3 regions of the Photobacterium sp. TY1-4 genome follow, and region 3 is predicted to be linked to each of the others. Evidence: predicted binding sites of a transcription regulator. Region 3 holds the regulator's gene; each other region holds the start of a gene.
The links. Region 3 encodes CRP, which controls carbon source genes, mostly activating them, when cyclic AMP is high. Its sites were predicted from a motif close to TGTGANNNNNNTCACA; they were not measured.
Positions count from the first base shown of each region.

Region 1: the regulator CRP is predicted to act here: its motif matches at 4,487-4,502, upstream of udp (uridine phosphorylase).
Region 2: the regulator CRP is predicted to act here: its motif matches at 1,922-1,937, upstream of recB (exodeoxyribonuclease V subunit beta).

Region 1 covers NZ_CP099734.1:2,279,145-2,285,104, forward strand. The annotation lists gene NH461_RS10660 (ABC transporter permease) at 1-600, opposite strand, end outside; gene NH461_RS10665 (outer membrane lipoprotein-sorting protein) at 618-1,370, opposite strand; gene NH461_RS10670 (endonuclease) at 1,614-3,230, opposite strand; gene udp (uridine phosphorylase) at 3,518-4,285, opposite strand; gene NH461_RS10680 (zinc/cadmium/mercury/lead-transporting ATPase) at 4,770-5,960, opposite strand, start outside.
Region 2 covers NZ_CP099734.1:596,227-602,186, reverse strand. The annotation lists gene recB (exodeoxyribonuclease V subunit beta) at 1-1,805, opposite strand, end outside; gene recC (exodeoxyribonuclease V subunit gamma) at 2,074-5,520, opposite strand; gene NH461_RS02990 (LysR substrate-binding domain-containing protein) at 5,793-5,960, shown strand, end outside.
Region 3 covers NZ_CP099734.1:262,820-268,779, forward strand. The annotation lists gene astD (succinylglutamate-semialdehyde dehydrogenase) at 1-1,363, shown strand, start outside; gene NH461_RS01230 (DUF1338 domain-containing protein) at 1,410-2,204, shown strand; gene NH461_RS01235 (hypothetical protein) at 2,397-2,591, opposite strand; gene crp (cAMP-activated global transcriptional regulator CRP) at 2,882-3,514, opposite strand; gene NH461_RS01245 (OsmC family protein) at 3,788-4,192, shown strand; gene NH461_RS01250 (phosphoribulokinase) at 4,253-5,122, opposite strand; gene NH461_RS01255 (YheU family protein) at 5,231-5,449, opposite strand; gene NH461_RS01260 (hydrolase) at 5,528-5,960, opposite strand, start outside.

The DNA.
Region 1 (5,960 bases), 1.6 Mb from region 3:
CGGCATGTACACCAGCTGGTTATCGAGCTGAGGCATGGGAAATTTCAGGATCCCTTTCACCGGATACAGACCGGCAGCTGTCTGGCCATGATAGCCCTGACCATAGAGGATGATCTCATCCCCCACCTTGAGGTTCAGAAAACGTGCCAGCCCTTCCCCGATCAGCACCTGCTGATCATCAGCGTTCAGGAACGCACCGGTTTTGACCCGCGCCGCGATGCCCGAATAGTCAGCTTCCTGCTCGGGAAGCACCCCCATCACCATCACGCCTTTCGACTTATTTCCGGCAGCAGCCAGGGCAAACGACTCAATTCGGGGCAAATAAAGGGCGATATTGGCGTGGGTGGCCAGCGGCTCAGTAAAGGCGGGATCAGCCGGGAGCACATCATCAATACTCTGGCTGTCGCGAAAATCAGGATTTTGGATCTGGATCAGCCCGGTATAAAACCGGGCAGCATTCTCGATATTATTGGCATAACTGCCTTCCTGGAGGCTGCGCATGAACAGTGACAGGGCCAGCGTCAGCGCCAAAGCCGAAGCGGTCAGCAGGGTCCGCCGCTTCTGTCGCCATAAATTTCGCCAGGCCAATTTCACTAACATACCGATTCCCGGTGCGGCTAATCGCGCAGCGCTTTCATCTGGCTGATGGAAAAGAAACTGTCTTTGATCGCAAAGTTAAATTGCGCCTGGTGGGTCACGATCTCAGTTTTATTGCCGGGCTTGTCAACCGGTAGCATTTCCAGTCGAGTCGCCAACTGGCGGCCGCCGAGCATTTTCACATCATAGGTTTTCATGATGTTGACCAGTTCATCGAACTCATCGTAAAACTCGACCTGGCGTTCAAGGTAGGTGCGCTTTGAAATCCACATCCGGACCTTATTCCACACCACCGGTGCATTCGGTTTGGCATAGGCATCGATCACCCAGCAGGGATCGCCGTCAAAGACTTCGGTGCCGACCATATCGTGGCGATAGTCCACCACAATCGATGACTGATTAATCAAATCATCATTGGTGAAGTCCGAGCCCATCCAGGACTGGCTGAGCATCGACGGCGCAATTTTCACCACCCGCTCAATGCTCGGGACCCAACTCCACATTTCCCGCTGGCGCTTGAGCGACGCACTGCCTTTCTCTTTTGCCGGTGCCGTGACCAGCACCATCGACAGATCCCGCCCCTTGGTCCAGGCTTTCATTCGCATGGTCCGGGTCCAGCTCGGACGAATGATCCGCATCGTGGCTTCGCTGTAACTGGAATCCCCGCGCAGTTGCAAGTCGGCCTTGCGGACGATTTCCGTCGCGCTTTCAGCATGCAGCCAGCCGGAAAACAGCACGGCAACCCCTATCCACAACAACGTCAGTACGCGCATCGTGACCCCCAGTTTCAGCTCGGATACCTATGATATTGACACAACAACCGTTCTTCTTGATCAAATCCCCGTCACGAAACAGAGAAAGTCAGCCATGTGGGACAAAGCCATGCGCTCGGGCGGACGTAAAACGAAATGAAATGAAATGAAGCGAAGTGAATTTTGAAACCGAGCAGATATAACAATCCCCCGGGCCAACGGCACCGGGGGACCATGCACACATCAGTGCAGCAGGGAATTGGATTAGTTGCCCCAGATTGCTCCGACAAACTCAGGGTGATCGATAAACGGGTTCCGGTTGCCCTGGAACTCAAACACCGCCTGGTTGCGGTCGATCTCTTTCTGGCTGACCGGATCATTCTGGTGCCAGCGTTTCAGCATATTCAGCATCCAGGGTTCAAACACCGTGGTATTGGTACCATCCAGAATGGCGTCAGCATTGGTCGTATTACCCTCCCAGGACGCAATTTCATTTTCGTAGCGGGTCGCCATATAGAAATAGGCCCGGGCAAAGTCCCCTTTAAAAGCATCCAGGGGCTCAAACACCGTTCCGGTATAACCCAGACCGGATTCGGCCACGCCCAGTTTCGAGCCATTGCCCGAAGTATAGGTCGCGCTGCCCACTTCCCCGAACGGCCAATTGCTGCGCTTGGCGTTGACATAACCATCGGTGGCAAAGATATGGTGACCGTCAGAATTCATCGGCTCGACTTTACCGCCAAACCAGCTTTTCGGGAACGAATGCTCCCGGTTGTAGCAATCTCCTTCACCACTGTACTGACCGCACTGGTCGGTCACTTTGGTGAAATGCACTGCATCGCTCGTTGCAGGCTGCTCAGAATACATGTCGAGGACGGAACCGTCGTTTTCGTAGTAGTGGTCCAAATCGGCCACCTTGACCAGGTCCCAGATCGCCGAATAGCCGCGGCTGTTGTGTTGATTGATGATGTTATATAAGGCTGTTTTCAGCGCAAAACCGGTTTTCCCTGCTGCGGACTGGTAGTATTCGTCCAGGTCTGAAGGCGGCGGGGCTTCAGTGTCGCCCAAGGTGAAAGGAAACGCCTGGCTGTGCTGGAATTGACCGCCGGAAGCAAGCGTTTGACCGTCGACCGTCAGCGCAAAGGAGCCGTTTCCGGCACGACAGCAGAGGCCATCCCCGTACGAATCGTTGATCGTGAAGGTGTAATCCCCATCGGCCAGACACATTTCCCGGGTGTTTGTGGTCTCGTTGGCATAGCCGGCTCCCTCAAACAACACGGCACCGCCGGCATTGGCCAGTCGCCAGCTGGTTTCAGAAGCATACTGATCGGTCACCAAAGTCAGCGTTGCAATCGTGTCATTGCAGGCAGGTGTCGGCGGCTCACTCGTGTCTGTCGGCAGGAAGTGATCGACATAAACGACTTCGGAACCATCAAAACCGGACTCATCGTAGAATCGCAGCCCCACCTGAATCTCTTTCGTCATTGTGGCGGTATAGGTATAACTGATCGTCTGCCACTGGTTAATCTGTTGCGGGTTCGAATATCCCTGATAGCCATCAACCACCAGACGGGCTTTCACATGCCCCTCAGTATGATAGAGCGACACGGTAAACGGATAGGTTTGGCCCTGCTCGACATGCACCGTCTGCTGCAGGTCGGTATTGCCCTGAGTCCCGGTATTCACCGTGACCTGTGCGGCCAGCCCGCCCTGAATCACCGGCGCCGACACTGGGGAGAGCGCAATGCCGGTATCAATCACACTCCAGCCAGCAGGCGCATTATCATTCCATTGTTCGAAATCGCCATTAGTAACCTGAGCCCAGCCGCTCTGTGAGACCAGCAACGCTGCCGCGGTGAGAGTCATTACTCTAATATCCATATAACCTTCTGTTTAATGATGAAAAAGTCAGCTAAGGGTAATGAGTAATGCATCATTAAAAGTTATCAGTGATCACATCCTCATGTTGCAAACGAATTCATTGTGTTAACTTTTTGCTGCATATCACACAGTTTGAACGTCGGTAACAAAAGATAACACAAGGTGACCCTCATCGGTTGGCGTCAATCTTTCACATCCATTTCAATGTCGCAGACATAAAAAAACCGATGCCGCAGCATCGGTTTTTATGAAGCACCACGGCTGATCCCAGACCAGCCAGGCTTGGATTATGCCGCCAGCATGCGGCGTGCCGCTTCAACCACCACTTTGATTGAGCGTGCTTCGGTCTCTTTCAGTGTCGCGTGATCCGGGGTCTCTTTCTGAGTCCGGTTGATGATGACGCCGGCAACACAGCCTGCGCGCAGACCAGAGCTGGCACACATGGTCAGCAGGGTCGCTGATTCCATTTCAAAGTTCAGCACGCCCATTTGCTGCCACTCTTCCATCGAACCCTGGAAACGACGCACCACACGACCGGTGTAAGTGTCGTAACGCTCCTGGCCTGGGTAGAAGGTATCGGATGAAGCCGTCACACCGGTGTGAACCGTTGCGCCGTCGGCATCACAGGCGGCTTTCATCGCTGTCGCGACAGAGAAGTCCGCAACTGCCGGGAATTCCATCGGTGCAAAGTGCAGGCTGGCACCGTCCAGACGGACAGAGCCGGTGGTCACAATCATGTCACCAACATTGATGTGCGGCTGAATCGCACCCGTCGTGCCGACACGCAGGAACGTACGAACACCCAGTTGCGCCAGCTCTTCAACCGCAATCGACGTTGACGGGCCACCGATACCGGTTGAACAAACCACCACTGGCTTGCCGTCCAGCTTGGCACGGTACACGGTGTACTCACGTGAGCTTGCCAGGAACTCAGGGTTATCCATCAGGTTGGCAATTTTTTCAACACGGGCAGGATCACCCGGAATAATCGCCAGCTCAGCACCGTTAAGATCGGCTTTATTTACACCCAAATGGAACACTGCGTTGTCAGACATAATTTTATCCTTTTTATACCATGCCGCTTGTTAGGGACGATGAGGTCTGCGGCTATTGATTGGAAATCAAAATGTTTTGAGCGTGCTGTCCGGCAAAACAGCACGCTCAAAACACCTGATAACGATAGCTGATAGCACAAGAAGTTTTAGTGATTCACGTCACATCAATTGAAATACAAAAAATGAAACGTTACAAAATTAAGTGATTAATATCACAAATAAACGTTTGCTTTTGCCCTTCTTCACACTTTTTACTCAAAACACGGCGCGCTGCGTAGGCGTCATCCCGGAAAGCCCTGGTTCCCTGGAAAACATTGCCCCCTTGAAAGCCTTGTCTACTTGATAAACCTGCTCCCTTGAAAACATTGCCCAGTGAAAGCACTGCCCCCTGAAAAGAATGCTCACTCTGAAAAACCTGTCACCTTGAAAAGATTTCCCCCTGAAAACACGGTGCCCCGGACATCCGGGGCACAGGTTTTATCGGCTAGCGTTCAAACCGGGGTTTAAACCGCAGCAGGCGCAAAGCATTCAGGGTAACCAGTGCGGTGGCACCGCTATCTGCCAGGACCGCGACCCACAAGCCAGTAAAGCCCAGTAAGGTGGTGACCAGAAACAGCGCTTTCAAGCCGAGAGCCAAGCCAATGTTCTGACGGATATTGGCCAACGTCGCACGTGAAAGGGCAATCATGGCGGGCAACTCCGCCACCCGATCATGGGTCAATGCAGCGTCGGCCGTTTCCAGTGCGACATCGGTTCCCCCCCCCATCGCGATCCCGATGGCGGCAGTTTTCATCGCCGGCGCATCGTTGATGCCATCCCCAACCATCGCCACCTTAGCGTGCTGGTTGGCCAGTTCCACTTCCCGGACTTTGTCTGCCGGCAAGAGACCGGCGCGGTAATCAATCTTGATCTCGCCGGCAATTGCCGCGGCGGCCCGAGGGTTGTCACCAGTCAGCATCACGGAGCGGATCCCCATCGCATGCAGTTGCCGAACCGCTTGCGGTGTTTCTTCGCGCAAATTGTCCCGCCAGGCAATCAGACCCACCGGCTCACGGTTACGAATCGCCACCACCAGCGTCTTGCCTTGTGCCTCCAGAGCCTCGGCCTCAGCCTGCTGCGCCACGGTCAGCTGAATCTCTTCCGGCAGCCGGTCTGCAGCGACCAACAGCAGAGAATCACCGTCAACGACCCCCATGATCCCGCGCCCGGGTAATGCTTCCCGGTGTTCAGCGTGCGGGACAGGCAGCCCGCGCGATGCCGCAGCTTTGACCACAGCCTGTGCCAGCGGGTGCATGGAGCCGTCTTCAACCGCTGCCGCTTGTTGCAACAGACGTGCCTCATCACCGTCCCAGCTGACCAGATCGGTCATCACAGGTTTGCCCTGCGTCAAGGTGCCGGTTTTATCAAAGGCCACCAGGTCAATTCGTCCCAGTTGCTCCAGTGCTGCGCCGCCTTTAATCAGCGCCCCGCGTCGGGCCGCCGCTGCCAGACCAGAAGTGATCGCCGCCGGAATGGAAATCACCAGGGCACACGGGCAGGCAATCAGCAACAAGGTCAGTCCTTTATACAGCCAGGCTTCCCAGGACTGGGCAAAGAACATTGGCGGGATCACGATCACCAGCGCCGCGAGAGCAATCATGGCCGGGGTATACCAGCGGCTGAAGCGGTCGATAAA
Region 2 (5,960 bases), 330 kb from region 3:
ATCGCCCCTTCGCTGCCGGTGCGCACCAGCACCGAAATATCACTGGCACGGATCGGCTGGCTCTCCTCGCCGTCCATCAGTTTGGCGTCGCCCTGCTGTGACAAAGTCAGGATGCGTTGGATCTCAGCGGCAGTCGCCGCTGCCATTGCCTGCTGATAGTCGCCTTTTTTGACCGGTGCATCGGCTTCCTGCGACCAGAAAGTCAGAGCCGGTTGCTTGCTGCCTGCCAGCTGCCAACTGCGATTGGCCGCTTTCGGACTGTAGTTGACCGGCAGGAAGGTGATGTCGCGATCGTAGATAAACGGCCGGGACGGCTGCTGGAAAATGCAATTGACCGCAGTGACCATTTCAGCGGTCGAGCGCCAGTTGGTGCCCAGCGTGTAGTGAGCACTAACCTGACGCCGGGCACGGATATAGGTGAAGATATCCGCCCCCCGGAAGGCATAGATGGCCTGCTTGGGATCGCCGATCATAAACAGGCCGCAGTCCGGCGCTTGTACCGCCATGTCCACCGGCACTTCGGTTAAATCGGCTGCCTGCGGGCGCTGCTCGCCGTACACGGTATTGAAAATGCTGTATTGTAGGGGATCGGTATCCTGGAATTCATCGATCATCGCCACCGGGAACTGGCTGCGGATCCGCGCCGCCAGGCTGCCATCGCTGTCGTTGGCCAGCGCGGCGGCCAGCTGGGTCAGCAGATCATCAAACGACAACCAGCCCTTGCGCTGCTTGGCCTCTGCCAGCAACTGACGGCACTCGCGAATGGCATGGGCCAGCAAGGGATCCCTGACATTGGGTTTGTTTTCAAGCAAGTCATCAATGGCGACAAAGACCGGATGCTGCGGCGGATTGCCTTTGCTGGTTTTTTCCACCAGCACCTGCTGCGAGAACTTCTCCAGCGCCTTGGGCAGACGATAATCCGTGGTGTCCTGTTCGGCCCAGACCCCCACTTCCGCCAGCGCTTTCGGCAGGCTGGTTTTGGTATAGCTGCGCTTGTTCACCCCAGAGTCGGCAATCAGGGCCTGAAAATCAGCCGCATCGGCCCGCCACAACTGCTTCACCTGCTCAATGCGGGCGATGTTCTGTGCATGTAACTGCTCCAGAGAGCCCGACAGTTCAGGGGCCCGGATCGCCACCTCGGCACCGGAGAGGAACAGGTTGATCTCCCGCAGCAAAGCGCCCGGCGAAGCCCAGATGCTACGCACTTCCGAAGCCAACGTGCGGGACAGCGGATAAAAGTGGCGGCGCCAGTAATCGGCCACCACCTGCGCCCGCAACTGGCCCTCTTCGGTGACAAATTCATTGTCGAACAGGCTGCCGGACTCAAAGGCATTCTGGGTCAGCATCCGCTGACAAAATCCGTGAATGGTAAAAATCGCCGCCTCGTCCATCTGCCGCTCCGCCTGAAGCAGGATCGCCGTAGCCGCCTTATGGTCCGGGATCTCATCCAGCAGCGGGGCAATCACCGGATCGGTGCTCTGGCCGCGATTAAAGGCCAGGCGGGCATCGTGGATCCGCCGTCGGATCCGATCGCGCAGCTCGGCCGTGGCGGCTTCAGTAAACGTCACCACCAGAATCTGATCGACCGGCAATTCGCGCGGAAAACGGCTGTCGGGATCGCCATGGCCGAGCAGCAGGCGCAGGTAGAGACTGGCGATGGTAAAGGTCTTCCCGGTCCCGGCCGAGGCTTCAATCAGCCGGTTGCCGTGGAGCGGAAACGTCATCGGCTCCAGCGCCTGCGGCGTGGTGCTCGCGACTGCCGAGCCGTCCTGAAGATGATCTGCAGATGTATGTTGTTGACTCATCGGATACATGCGTTCCTGTTATGGCCCGAAACCCTGTTCGTCCAAAATATTTTTTTGTGATCAGGGGCGAATTCAAAGGAATATATCGAATTTAATAACATTCCTATCTGTTGATATGAGAGATCTTTCACGTTTTCCCCCGGCGTCATTCGCTATGATTCGCCCCACGAAATCTGGTCACCTCTGGACCTGTGGCCGTACAGCAAGCACCCTACAATCTAAAATGATTTGCTGGCGGCCACGCTACTTTTTTCCTGCTTTCCCAGCCCTACGACTCAACTTTCTGTAATTTCAGCACTACCGGTTTGAGGTATGTTTCTGCGGCCAGCGCCGCCGATTCACTGACAGAATCGTCCCATGCCGGCCACACCCGGTTGATATACACATTCATCCCTTCGCCACTGAACAGATACCCGCCGTTGAACGCTTCAGCCATTTTGAGCCGGGCTTTCTCCTGCGTGTCCTCGTCACTGTGCCAGTTCCCCTGTTTGTCCTGACATGCCTGCAACCCTGCCAGTGCCGTGCGCGGGAAATACGGCAGCGGTTGGGACAGTCCCTGATCATAAGCCAGCAACAGGGACGTCAGGTGAGTCCGGGCATCTGCCGCGTCGACCGGGGCCAGCGTGTAGTGCTCATCAACGCCCAGCAAATGCGTAGGCCTGGCCTGACCGGCCAAGGCCAGACAGAGGTGCTCCATCCAGCCCTGCAAGATATCCTGCGCCCGGATCGACCCCGGACGATAGCGCACCAGCCCTGCCTGCGTGTGGTGTCTGAGCCAGCCCAGCAAGCGGAGTGAACGCTCGCCGAGATCCAACTTCAGGTCCACTTCAACATCCGGCAGCGGCTGGGCCATCAGCCCGGTCACGGTATCCGCCAGCGTCTCTATCGGCCCGCGCTCCTGAGCCAGCTCCAGCGCGCCGAACTCCCCGAGCGGCAACGCGCCGGAGGCCTGTTGATAGCGGGTGAAGCGGGTAAACAGCGCGTCTTTCTGTGCTGGAGTGCCCTGGCTGCCGGCCTCCAGAAAGGCGGTCAACAGTTCACTGCGCAGCTGGAAGCGGCCCAGCCCGTCGAGGGCAAACGGCTCATCGTCTTCCATCGCCCCTTTGGCTGGCTCGAAGAAGACTTTCAACCGCCGGTTGAAAAAATACTGCACCGGCAGACGCCAGAAACGGATCAGCTCCGCCAGCTCCAGCTCAGGCTCGGTGCCCTCGCTCTCCGGCTCCCGGGCCAGCGGCTGGCTGTGAAACGCTTCGCTCACCACCTGATGACGCCGGGCCACCGGCAGCCATTCAGCGGCAAAACTCGGATTCGGCCCCTGAAACGCCTGCGGGCTGAACGGCACCAACGGATGATGATGTTGCAACGCCTCGGCGATGCGGGCCGCCGAGTCATCGGCACTCAGCGGCTGATCCCCCTCCAGGCAGTAGCCCTGCTGGCAGTACTCCAGCAGCTCGCTGACCAGCACCGACGGCATTTTATCGCTGTTATCCTGAATCGAACGGCCGACATAGCTGATATACAGCGCTTCCTGCGCCGAGAGGATTGCTTCGAGGAACAGGTAACGGTCGTCATCGCGACGCGAACGATCCCCGTAGCGGCCCTGTCCGGCCATCAGATCAAACCCTTCCGGCGGGATCGAGCGCGGGTACACGCCGTCGTTCATCCCCAGCAGGCAGACCGCCTTGAACGGGATCGAACGCATCGGCATCAGGGTACAGAAGTTGACCTGACCGGCGAGGAAGCGCTGGCTGATCCGCTCACCGGACAGCTTGTCATTGAGATAGCTGCGCAGCACCGCCGGACTGATGGCTTCCCGGTATCCGGCATCGGCCAGCTGCTGCTCCAGTTGCTCCAGCTTATCGCGGATCATCCGCAGCACCATTTCCCCGTCGGTATCGACCCGGAAGAAATCATCCAGCAACTCATTGAGCAGCCCGGTCCACGCCTGCGCCGGTTGCGGCTGCGCCAGCTGCTGACGATAGTGCATCAGCATTTCGACAAACAGACCGAGCTGGCCGGCCAGCTCGGCGTCCATCCCCTGCACTTCGTCATAGGCCAGAATGCCCTGATACAAGCCGGATTCCTGCGGCATCGCATAGCCGAGCAGCATGCGTTGCAGGCCGAACAGCCAGGTGTTCTGGCGCTGGCGCGGCAACTGGAACTCGCTGGCGGTGGCTTCATCCAGCCCCCAGCGGATCCCGACTTCTTCAATCCAGCCTTTGACCCGCTCAAAGCGGTCACTGTCGAAACCGAACTTCGCCATGACTGCCGGGACTTCCAGCAATTCAAGCAGCTCGGAGGCCTGACAGCGGCTTTCCGGCAGACTCAGCAGCCGCAGGAACGCCAGCAACACCGGGTTTTCCTGATCGGCACTGCGATCGGAAATCGAAAACGGAATATAACGATCGCCCGGGGCATTGCCGAACACGGCCTGAATATACGGGCTGTAGCTGTTGATATCGGCGACCATCACGATAATGTCACGCGGCGACAGCGACGGGTCTGCGGCCAGCATCGCCAGCAAACGATCGTGCAACACTTCCACCTCGCGCATCGGCGAGTGGCAGGCGTGAATAGCCAGCGATTGATCCTGCGGAGAAATCGCCAGCTTGTGATGGCTGGATTCAGTCAGGGTGTCATCGAGACGATCATCGAGGTTCAGAATATCGGCCTGGATCGCATGCAGCAGGGTGTCCGGCTCAATCTCAACAAATGCTTCGACATCGTAGGCTTCCATCTCGGACAACAGGTAAAGGTTGTCCCGGCCGAGCTTGCCCAGCGATGCCAGCAGGGTATTGCCAACCGCCCCTTCATGAGTGTCATCAACCAGATTCTCTTCCAGCTCACCTTTGAGCGGCGAGATCAGCTCACCGCGCTCGCTGTGATCAACGCACCACTGGATTTGCTGGCGCTGCCGGGCCGCCAACCGGGCGAGGTATTTGCGATCCCGCACTTCTCCCCAGTAATGACGACACGGGTTGGTAAACATCAGGTGAACATCAATGTGCTTGCCGAGCGCCGCCAAAGCGTCGAGATAGCGCGGTGGCAGGGCAGAAATCCCGAACACGAACAAGCGCTTCGGCAACCCGTCCGGGAGCGGCGCACCGCTCTGGGCATAGCTGTCGAGGGTTTCGATAAAATGATCGTACAGGTTGGCCCGGTGATACGGCGACTGGCCCTGCGCCAGGGTCTGGTCGTACAGCGCCTGCCACAGCAGCGGCTGCCACGGGTGATCGCCCGTCAGCTCCGGATCGATCTCCCCCGCTTCCCAGGCCTGGATCCACTCCGGGCGATACACCAGATATTGGTCAAAAATATCAGCGATTTTCCCGGCCAGCTGATACCGTTTGACGGATTGCTCATCTTCCTGCAGATAGCGGGCCAGCGGCTCAAACTCTGGCTGGCTGAGTAGTTCCGGCAACACCGTCATCAGCTTCCAGGTCATGGCTTCTTTGTTGAAGGCACTGCGCTCAGGCACATCGGCCAGCACCCGGGTAAACATGGTCCAGATAAAGGTCGCCGGCAGCGGAAACTCAATGTTGGCGGCAATCCCGAAGGAATTGGCCAGCTCCAACTTCAGCCATTGCGACATCCCCGGGCTTTGCACCAGGATTTGCTCTTGTTCGAACGGGTTCTCCAGCGGATCGAGCCGGATCAGCTCCACCAGCAGGGATTTCAGCAGTTCCAGTTGATTGGAGTGATAAACAGTAAACACGCAGGTCGCTCGCAGACAAAGAAAATTAGCCCGATTGTCTACCAATCCTCGACGCCCTGCAAACGAAAGGCGGAGGCACTGTCGGCTTTTCAGAACCAACGCATCCCGAACCACCCAAGTACACAAAACGCCATCAATTTGAAAGCACTCACGCCACGTCCGGCAGCTGATCTTCTGCATCCCCCGAGCAGGACATTGGGCAACAGCAAGCATGGTTAAGCTGCGCTGAATCCCTTATGATTCAGACTCAACCCTATTGAACGGAGCAGGAAATGACGATTGCACTCAAGCAGCTCAACGTCTTTGTCGCCGTGGTCCAGGAAGGCACGATCACCGCAGCGGCGGAGCGGTTGTTTCTCTCCAAACCGGCGGTCAGCATGGCGCTGTCTGAGCTGGAAAAGCAGTTAGGGCACAAGCTGTTTGACCGCAACAACAACCGG
Region 3 (5,960 bases):
CGCAACCGCCGAGCAGGTGGAGCAGGCCGTTACCGCTGCCCGTGAGGCACTGGTGAGCTGGCGCAAGAGCGACTTGAGCGAGCGCCGGGCAATTGTCGAGCGATTTGCCGATCTGGTGAAAGAGAACAGTGAGCACATCGCCCGGACCATTGCGGAAGAAACCGGCAAGCCGCTGTGGGAAACCCGTACCGAGGCTGGTGCCATGGTGGGCAAGATTGCCATTTCCCTGCGTGCCTACGAAGAGCGTACCGGCTTCAAGCAAAAAGAAGTGGCCGGTGGGACTCAGGCGGTACTGCGCCATCGTCCGTTGGGTGTGATGGCGGTGTTCGGCCCGTACAACTTCCCGGGCCACCTGCCGAACGGCCATATTGTTCCGGCTTTGCTGGCGGGCAATACCGTGGTCTTCAAGCCGTCGGATCTGACGCCGAAAGTTGCGGAAGAAACCATGAAGCTGTGGCAACAGGCGGGTCTGCCGGATGGCGTGATCAACCTGGTGCAGGGCGCACGTGCCACCGGTGAAGCCCTGGCGGGATCGCAGGGGATCGACGGTCTGTTGTTTACCGGCAGCGCCAATACCGGTCATATCCTGCACCGTCAGTTTGCCGGTCAGCCGGGCAAAATGCTGGCGTTGGAAATGGGCGGTAACAACCCGATGGTGATCTCCAAGGACTATGGCGAGCTTGATGCCACTGTCTACACTATTATTCAGTCGGCCTTTATCAGTGCCGGTCAGCGTTGTACCTGTGCCCGTCGCCTGTACCTGCCGACAGGGCCGCAAGGCGATGCGGTGCTGAAGCGCCTGCTTGAAGCAGCGTCGCAGCTCAATGTCGATGGTCCGTTTGCCGAGCCACAGCCGTTTATGGGCCCGCAAATCTCGGTTGCGGCGGCGGACAACATCATCCGCGCCCAGGCGAACCTGGTTGCGCTGGGTGGCGAGATGCTGCTGGAAGCCAAGCGTGGTCAGGGCGCGGTGGTCACACCGGGGATCATCGAAGTCAGCAACATTGCCAAGCTGCCGGATGAAGAATACTTCGGCCCGCTGCTGCAGGTCGCCCGTTATGACGACCTGGCCCAAGCGGTTGAGCTGGCCAATGACACGCGCTACGGCCTGTCGGCGGGTCTGGTGACGACCCAGGACGATGAATGGCAGTACTTTATTGACCATATCCGTGCCGGGATTGTGAACCGTAACCGTCAGCTGACCGGGGCCAGCGGCGATGCGCCGTTTGGTGGTCCGGGCGCTTCCGGTAACCTGCGTCCGAGCGCGTACTATGCGGCCGACTACTGTGCCTATCCGATGGCATCGATGGAAGGCGAGCACACTGAACTGCCGGCACAATTGTCGCCGGGGATCACAATGTAAGTCGCGTCGGTCGCGACACTGCGATTAGGTAAGGGGAACAAGCAACATGGAAAGGGTCGAACAATTGTTTAACGCGCTGTGGCAAGATTACACCCAGCGTTTGTGTCCATCAGCCGCGCAGGTCCATGACCTGCTTGAGGAAGATGAACCCCTGCTCAACGATCATATCGCACTGCGGACATTTAACCTGCCGCAGGTCGGACTGGATCGTCTGGCGGCACCGTTTATTGCGATTGGCTATAAGCCGTGTGGCAAGTACCACTTCGAAGCGAAGAAGCTGTATGCCGAGCACTTTGAACATCCGAATCCGGCGGCACCGAAGGTCTTTATCAGTGAGCTATTGGTCGGGCAGTTCTCATCCTTGCTGCAGCAAACCATTCGCGATCTGGTGAGCCAGGTGCCGGAGGCGGCCCTGAACGATCCGGCCTTCCTGTACGGCGGCCGGTTGTGGGACCTTGATTTTGCCACGTACGAGTTGCTGGCGGCAGAAAGTGAGTATGCCGGCTGGGTTGCGGCCCATGGTTTCGGCGCCAACCACTTTACGGTGAACGTGAATCAGCTGGAGCAGTTTACCGAGGTACACGAGGTGAACCACCTGCTGCGCCATAACGGTTTTGCGATCAATGAGTCCGGCGGTGAAGTGAAAGGCAGCCCGGAAGTGCTGCTGGAGCAGTCATCGACCATGGCTGATCGGGTGGCGGTCAGCTTCCTGGACGGCGTACGGGAGATCCCGGGCGGTTTCTATGAGTTTGCCAAGCGTTATCCGACGGCAGACGGCGAGCTGTATCGCGGCTTCGTTGAGGCCTCGGCGGATAAGATCTTCGAGAGTACCAACCAGTGATCGCGCGCTGAGGAGCTGTGCCTTCATGTTCGCCCATTGAGGCACGGCTGCTTCGTGAATACATTCACAGCCCGGGAAGAGATTCCCGGGCTTTTTTTTATGTCCGTCAGACTGCTCAGCAAGCGTGGCGTTGATGTCGATGCCACGGATTTTGCTACGATTTTTTTCACCGTTTTTTGCAACGGTCTTGGCCTAATGCTGGCTGTCGAGCGGCGGCACCCAGGCGGTTTCCTGATCCTGGTGGCGGCTTTCGGGATCCAACGGGGGCTGCTGCGCCAGGTAGTGGCGCGGATCGCTGAATCCGGTCATTTCGATAGTGGCGGGCAGAGCTTGCAGCACCGTCGGTGGGGTGGTGCTGGTGTTGGGTGCAAAACGTTCGATATCCATATCGTTACAATTCGTTGGTTGCTTGATCCTGTGTGACGAAGCGGCTGCTTTCTTCGTCGGTGATTATTCGGTGGTTTGCTGCTGAAAGGCTACCCGTCCGGGGATGCTCCAGTACCGGAATAGCGGTTTCGCAATATGCTCAATGTAGCATCAAATTGGCAGAGTGCAAGCCGGAGGAGCCGGCAGGGCGCAGCGGTCACAGGATTGAAGAAAGCGTTGTAACTGAAACAAGGCCGGAAATGAAAAAAGCCGCACCCGGTGCGGCTTTTGAAATAGGATGGGCTCGGCGCTTAGCGGGTGCCGTAAACCACAATGGTTTTGCCGTGGGCAGAGATCAGGTTCTGCTCTTCCAGCATCTTCAGGATACGGCCGACGGTTTCACGCGAACAACCGACGATTTGACCGATTTCCTGACGGGTGATCTTGATCTGCATGCCGTCCGGGTGGGTCATGGCATCTGGCTGCTTGGCCAGGTTCAGCAGCGTCTGGGCAATACGACCGGTCACATCCAGGAAGGCCAGGTCGCCGACTTTTTGGCTGGTGACCTGCAGGCGGCTTGCCATTTGCGCAGAAAGACGCATCAGGATATCCGGGTTGACCTGGATCAGCTGACGGAATTTCTTGAATGAGATTTCAGCCACTTCACATGGGGTTTTGGCACGAACCCAGGCGGTACGCTCCTGGCCTTCTTCGAACAGGCCCAGCTCACCAATGAAGTCGCCCTGGTTGAGGTAAGACAGGATCATCTCCTTGCCTTCTTCATCCTTGATCAATACGGCAACAGAACCCTTGACGATGTAGTAGAGAGTTTCTGCTTTCTCGCCCGCATGGATCAAAGTGCTCTTTGATGGGTATTTATGAATGTGGCAATGGGAAAGAAACCACTCTAGCGTTGGATCTGTTTGAGGTTTACCTGGAACCATATTACTAACTTCCTCTGCGTTTGTTGCCCAGCAATGACATCCCTATAATTCGCGGCTGGGCATCACAATAACATTGTTCGCCGACTAGGATATGCCAGTCAGCCGCTGGGCTGCAAGCTCACGTGAATAATTAGTTGAGAGTTTATCTTTTTTCGCCGGGTTTTTCTTGATATTGATCTATCTGAAATTGGCATTTTGCCGTTCTAACTGTGCACATGATCACACAGTTGTGAGATAGTGTCTGAAACCCCTGTCAGTAGTAAGGAGTAAGCAATGCAATCACGGGTGAAATGGGTCGAAGAGATGACATTTTTGGGGCAGTCCAACTCCGGTCACAGCGTGGTGATGGACGGCAATGGCGGGGCAACAGCACCCAGCCCGATGGAGCTGGTCCTGATGGCTGCGGGTGGTTGTAGCTCGGTTGATGTGGTGGACGGACTGAAGTCTGCCGGCCAGCAGATCACCGGCTGTGAAGCGCAAATTACCTCGGTCCGCCGGGAGCAGGCACCGCGCATTTTTACCACCGCCAACCTGCATTTTGTTGTCACCGGCCATGATCTGGACGAAGCCTTAGTGGCCAAAACCGTGGCGGATTCTTTGGAGAAGTACTGCTCGGTGTGCCTGATGCTGGGCGAAGGGGTGGAAATGACTCACTCCTATGCCGTGGTGCCGGCGTAAGGATGTTCGCGTGACGAGAAGCCGGTCTTCTCGTCACGCTCTGATACGGGGCGGGCGGATTTAGCCGAACTTGCCGGTTTCGATCAGCTGCTGGATCAGCGGGCCCATGATCAGCTCCATCGCGAAACTCATCTTGCCGCCCGGCACGACCAGGGTGTTGTGGCGCGACATGAACGAGCCCTGGATCATCGCCAGCAGGTACGGGAAATCGACATTTTTGATCCCGCGAAAACGGATCACCACAAAGCTCTCATCCAGGCTCGGGATCGCCTTGGCGGTAAACGGGTTGGAGGTGTCGACCGTCGGCACGCGCTGGAAGTTGATATGGGTGCGTGAGAACTGCGGGGTAATGTAGTTGAGGTAGTCATCCATCGAACGGACCACGGAGTCCATCACGGCTTCGCGGGAATGACCCCGATCGCGGGTATCACGGACAATTTTCTGAATCCACTCCAGATTGACGATCGGCACCATGCCGATCAGCAGGTCGACATGCTGGGCGACATTGATATCGCCATCTACCACCCCACCGTGCAGTCCTTCATAGAACAACACATTGGTATTTTCCGGCAGATCCTGCCAGGGGGTAAAGGTGCCCGGCATTTGGTTGTAGGGCACGGCCTCATCGAAGGTGTGGAGATAACGGCGGAATTTGCCGCTGCCGTCATTGCCGTACTGGCGGAAAAAGTTTTCCAGTTGGGCAAAGTCATTGGCCTGAGGACCAAAGTAGCTGATATGCCGGCCTTGCTCTTTGGCCTTACGGATCTCGACGTCCATTTCCGGTCGGGTAAAGCGGTGGAAGCTGTCGCCTTCCAGCCAGGCCGCATTGATGCCCATCATATTGAACATTTTGCGAAAGGCTTCGGAAGTCGTCGACGTTCCGGCGCCCGAAGAGCCCGTAACGGCAATTATCGGATGTTTTGCAGACATGACAAACCCTGTCGTTAACAATAACGGAAAGAGTTATTAACAGGCGAGCAGGGGGCAGGTCAAGCCGGATTGCTAAATTTGCAGGGGAGTCACCGCCGCCGGGCGGTGTTATGCGTCCAGTTGGCGGCGTAGTTTGATATCGACCGTTTCATGCAATTCGGAGAACACAATGACGGCATCACCGCTTTGCAGCTGGCGGCGAACATGGCTGACTTTCTCGGCCATCGTGAGCTCGCTTTCGCCGTAGTCGGTGCCTTCGCGCAGCACGAAATGTTCAATCAGGTTGGTCAGGGTTTCAGGATCGATGTCTTGCCAGGGAATAATCATTGCAAACTCTCCAGGGGATATTGAATTGGTCGATTATATTGACAATTGCATCGCTTGTAGAGCCCCTTGGTTTCGCGCTCATCCGGCGGTGCCACGCTGTGTTGCATTGATCTGCACCGCGGCTCTGGCTTTGCCCTCGGCCCGGGCTTCAAACCAGGCCGGGACGGTCTGCTCAAGCCAGAACTGCGGCTTGTTCCACGATCCGGTGACGAACCCGACATGGCCGCCGTACGGGCTGAGGTGATAGTCGATGTTCTCTGGGAGCGGCATCGTGGGGATCACGGCCGGGGTCATAAACGGATCGTCGGCGGCATGGATGATCCGCAGCGGGGTCGTGATGTGCTGGAGCTTGTCGAGTCCGCTGCATTGGCGGTAGTAGTCTTCGGCATCCCGGAAGCCGTGCAGGGGGGCGGTTACCCAGTCATCGAACTGGCGCAGCGTGCGGATGGCGTTGATCTGCTCAAGTGCCAGCGGCATCGCCTCCGGCAGGACCTGTACTTTCCGGCTCAGG